2 regions of the Exiguobacterium acetylicum genome follow, and region 1 is predicted to be linked to the other one. Evidence: riboswitches for the same ligand, from Rfam matches in the RefSeq annotation. Region 1 holds a riboswitch; the other holds the start of a gene.
What was found. Region 1 has a riboswitch for thiamine pyrophosphate ahead of tenA (thiaminase II). Riboswitches for the same ligand answer to the same signal wherever they lie in the genome.
Positions count from the first base shown of each region.

Region 2: another riboswitch for thiamine pyrophosphate. It lies ahead of K7G97_RS08670 (ECF transporter S component); the one in region 1 lies ahead of tenA (thiaminase II).

Region 1 covers NZ_CP082333.1:992,312-994,515, reverse strand. Annotated here, with positions in the region: gene K7G97_RS05110 (hypothetical protein) at 1-92, opposite strand, end outside; gene tenA (thiaminase II) at 144-839, opposite strand; TPP riboswitch at 913-1,019, opposite strand; gene K7G97_RS05100 (DUF1002 domain-containing protein) at 1,213-2,094, shown strand.
Region 2 covers NZ_CP082333.1:1,665,223-1,667,426, reverse strand. Annotated here, with positions in the region: gene K7G97_RS08675 (ABC transporter ATP-binding protein) at 1-881, opposite strand, end outside; gene K7G97_RS08670 (ECF transporter S component) at 878-1,450, opposite strand; TPP riboswitch at 1,551-1,649, opposite strand; gene K7G97_RS08665 (50S ribosomal protein L25/general stress protein Ctc) at 1,745-2,204, opposite strand, start outside.

The DNA.
Region 1 (2,204 bases):
ATGTATCCAAGAAATCTTACTTTGACTTTACCAAGCATTCGTTGTACAGCATATGCTGCACTGATTACAAGTGCAATCACGATAATTTCCATTCCAATCCCTACTTTCACTAGATGGTATTCCTAATTCTACCATCTAGCGATTCAAGAAGATACCGCTCGTGCTGGAATCGTTTCGTAAACTGACGCAAACGTCTCTTCCGTCCACCCCATGTGCCAGAAGAGTAACTCATAGTAACAACTTGTCACGAAATGACGTTTCATCCGCTCGCGTTCCGTCGGGCTCGCTTGCTCCGCCAGCGCATCGAGCCGTGCAATTTGTTCAAAGACGACCTTTTCAAACCATTCCGAGCTGTACGTGTCGATCCATTGCTGATAGATTTTCTCTTCCGGTGTACACGTCAGTAATTGTTGCCCGACTTCATAATACAACCAGTAACATGGCAAGATGGCAGCAATCGTCTCTCCAAGCGTTCCTTCACTCGCATGATGCATGTGCGAGACGTACGCATATGCTGTCGGTGCCGGTTCAAATACTTCAAGATCTGCTTCCGTAATACCGAGCGGCTCAAAAAATGATTGATGTAAGCTCAGCTCTGCCTCGTAAGTCGAAGTCGCATGTTCGGCAAGTGTCGCGATCGTCGCGAAGTCGTCTGCTTTTGACGCTGCCTTCGCTTGAATCTTCGCAAAGTGTTTTAAGTAATAGGCATCCTGCATGACATAATGCCGAAATTTCGAGAGTGGTAACGTCCCCTCCCCGATTCCTTGTACGAATGGGTGCGTAAAACTACTATCCCAATACGCTTGTGCCGCTTGTTTGATTTCTTGTGTGAATGTCATGATCTCATCCTCCTCGTTTAGTATGAAACGAAAAAACACCACCCCGAAACACACGGGCATGGCGCAAGAAGAACAAGACTTGACGCCACTTCCCTCCGTAAGTACGAACTTAATCAGGTTCAAAGGGTCCGAACGTCTTCGTTCGTCTCAGTCGGTCTACCGACTCCCCTAGTGGTCATTATTCGATTCAAATTCACTATAGCATGCTGAAAATGGAAGTCAAGTTGTCCTCTTTTCGCTATACTATGGAGTGTCAGAAGACGGATGCCGTCTCCATCTACAGACCGATTCCGAACTTCTTTCGTTCTCGTACACTAAATTTAGTACCTGATACTATAATTCATTCTGTTACTTACAATTGGAGGATTTCATTATGCATACACCAACAAAAATCATGGCGTCAGCCGTTATCGCTTCTGCTCTATTACTTCCGACAGCCGCATCTGCCGAACAAGTCGTCGATAAGACGATCGTCACACTCGGTGAGTCGCTCGGCGCAAAGGATAAGGCTTGGGTGCTTTCTCGTCTCAATGCACCGGAAGGCATCACGCCAATCATCGCAACCTCTGCTGACGAAGAAAAATATCTCGGGAAAAATATTCCACAATCGCAAAAAGGTGGCAATATGTATTCGTCGGCTAAGATTGAACTGACGGAAAAAGGTGATGGACTTTCCGTCTCGACGGAGAACATCACATGGGTGACAAAGGATATGTATCTCAACGCTCTCGTCACAGCGGGTGTCAAAGATGCCGATATCACGATCACTTCTCCCTACAAGGTGACCGGGACATCGGCACTGACAGGAATCATGAAAGCGTACGATCAAACTTCCGCTGAGACTGGAATTAAGTTAAGTGACGAACGTAAGGATTTAGCACAGCAAGAATTATCGGTCACATCAGACGTCGGAAAAACGGTCGGCACGGATAAAGTCGCTGACTTAATGAATGAGATCAAGGCTGAGATCGCCAATCAAAAACCGGAAACCAAAGTCGAGATCGAAAACCTGATCGTCCAAGTCATTCAAAACAACAATATCCAGTTGTCTGACGCACAAATGGACCGGTTGACGAATCTATTCAATCAAATGGAGCAAGCGAACATCAACTGGGGACAAATCGAAAGTGGACTCAAAAATGCGGGACAAGACATCCATGCCTTCGCAACATCAGAAGAAACGAAAGGTTTCTTCGCTAAATTATTCGATGGACTCAGTGACTTCTTCAGTTCAATCGCGGGTGTGTTCAAATAATTCAGACTTCCGTAACTGACAAAAAAATAGTAAACTAGAGATATCTGAAACGAAAGGTGGTGTGAAAAGATGGACTTTGCCGCGTGCAAACACTGGTTGATGGAACAATT
Region 2 (2,204 bases), 670 kb from region 1:
AGCAGCATCACCCATTCTCCCGTCATTAGGGAAAATGTCGCATCGGTCAGCGGGTAAGGTGCTTTCGTCGATAATGTAGCGACGTGTAACAAGGCAGTGCCTGCTGTAGCGACTGAGGGAAGCACGTGAAGTCGCGCCGCTTGTGGTCCATCTATGGGTAACGTCTCTAACGTGTACGGATACAAAGAGGGAACAGCGATCCCTTTCGATTGAAGCTCCGTATACCCCTGCGGGAACAAATCCTGCGGATGCGCCGTCGCAGTCACCGATCCGTTCTCAAGTAAGACGATTTTGTCGATGTAAGGTAAACAGACATCGAGTTGGTGTTCGATCAAGACGATCGTTAAATCATGTTCTTTCTGAATCCGAAAGATCAACGCCATCAGCTCGTGTTGCCCGATCGGGTCAATCTGAGCTGTTGGTTCATCGAGTAATAAGATCGTCGGCTCAAGTGCCAGGACCGCGGCGAGTGCGAGGCGTTGTTTCATCCCCCCGGATAGACTCGCGATTGGTGTCGAGAAGGGGAGAGGGAGACCAACAAGTGTGAGTAAGCGTTCAATGCGTTCCTCCATCTCTGCGCGTGGAATCGACCGGTTTTCTAAACTAAAAGCGATTTCGCGTCCGATCGTTTCCATGCAGAACTGTTCTTCTGGATTTTGGAACAGCACTCCGACCGAACCGGACCGGGTAACGGTTCCCGTCTGTTCGACTTCAATCGTCTCTGGTGTCAGTCCGGCTAGGGCATGAAGCAGTGTCGTCTTGCCACTCCCGCTTCGTCCGAGCAGAAGGGTCGTTCCTTGCTCGATCGTCAGCGATACATGATCGAGCAAGGATTTCGTCTGACCCGGATAGCGGATGCTGAGATCGTCGACAGTAATCATGCGACTTCCCGTTTCGCACGTCCTGCCGCAAATCCGTTCAAGACACCGGTCGCAACAAGTCGACGGACAAGAATCGCTGCGAGCAAGCCGCCGAGTAATGCACCACTGATCAATTGTAAGCCAGTCGTCGCAAGCAACGTCGTCGTCGTATAGTAACCAAATCCGTTTGCGATCAGACTATAGACGATGCTACCAATCGCGGCTCCGACACCTGATAACATCAATGTCCAGGTGTCATAGCGGCGATAACGCGTCATCGCAAAGACGAGTTCCGCACCAAGCCCTTGGCAGACCCCGATTAGTAGAGCCGATAAACCAAAATGACTACCCGTGAACAGCTCGACAGCTGCCGCGACGATTTCCGCGATGAGGGCGGCACCTGGTTTTTGAATGATTGCTGCGACGAGCGGGCTCGCGATGATCCAGATCCCAAACATCCAGTTGGCACCGACTGGTCCGAAGATTGCAGACATCGGTAACCAGAGTGTTGACCAACCGAGATAGATGACGCCGCAAGCGACGGCGAGCATCATCATGACCATGATTTCTTTCATTTTCCAGTGTTGCATCGTGTTCGTCCTCCTTTAAGTGGGGGAGACACCAAAAAGGACCGCCCTCCGTAAAAAAGAGAGCGGTCCTCAGAAAAACTGCGCGCAGCAGGAGTCATTGGATGTGATCGCTCCACTTTCCTACGCTAGTATGAACTAGATCAGGTTCGAAGGGTCCGAAGTGAATCGTCTCAGCCAATGGGCTCCCCTAGTGGATATGGTAATAGATGATACGCTGTTCACTTTAGGCAATCTTCTGTCTATTGTCAAGACACAAAAAAACGATACGCCACGAAGGGCGTATCGATAAACGACTTATTTGTTGTCTTCGTTCTCTTCTTTTGATTCTTCTGAAGACTCTTCCGTAGCTTCCGCTTCGTTGTCTTCACCAGCTTGCGCTTGTGCCTCAGCTTCTGCTTCTTCGATTTCCTCAAGCTCTTGTTCAAGCGTTGATTCAACGACAGCTGCGACTTGAATGTCGCCTTCTGTGACGATACGGAAATCTTTTTGTTCCGGAAGATCAGCTACAGAAATCGAATCGCCGATTTCGAGGTTCGTGACGTCGACTTCGACGTTCTCTGGTAATTTATCTGGTGTTGCTGCGACTGTTACTTTAAAGAGTGTCTGTGATAGGAATCCACCGACTTTCGCGCCAGCTGCTTCACCGACGAGTACGACGTCTGCTTCGACTTCTGTCTCTTCATCCATTTTGACGGCGATGAATTCGACGTGGTCGATTGTTGGTGTGAAGACATCCATATCACGACGGTTGATC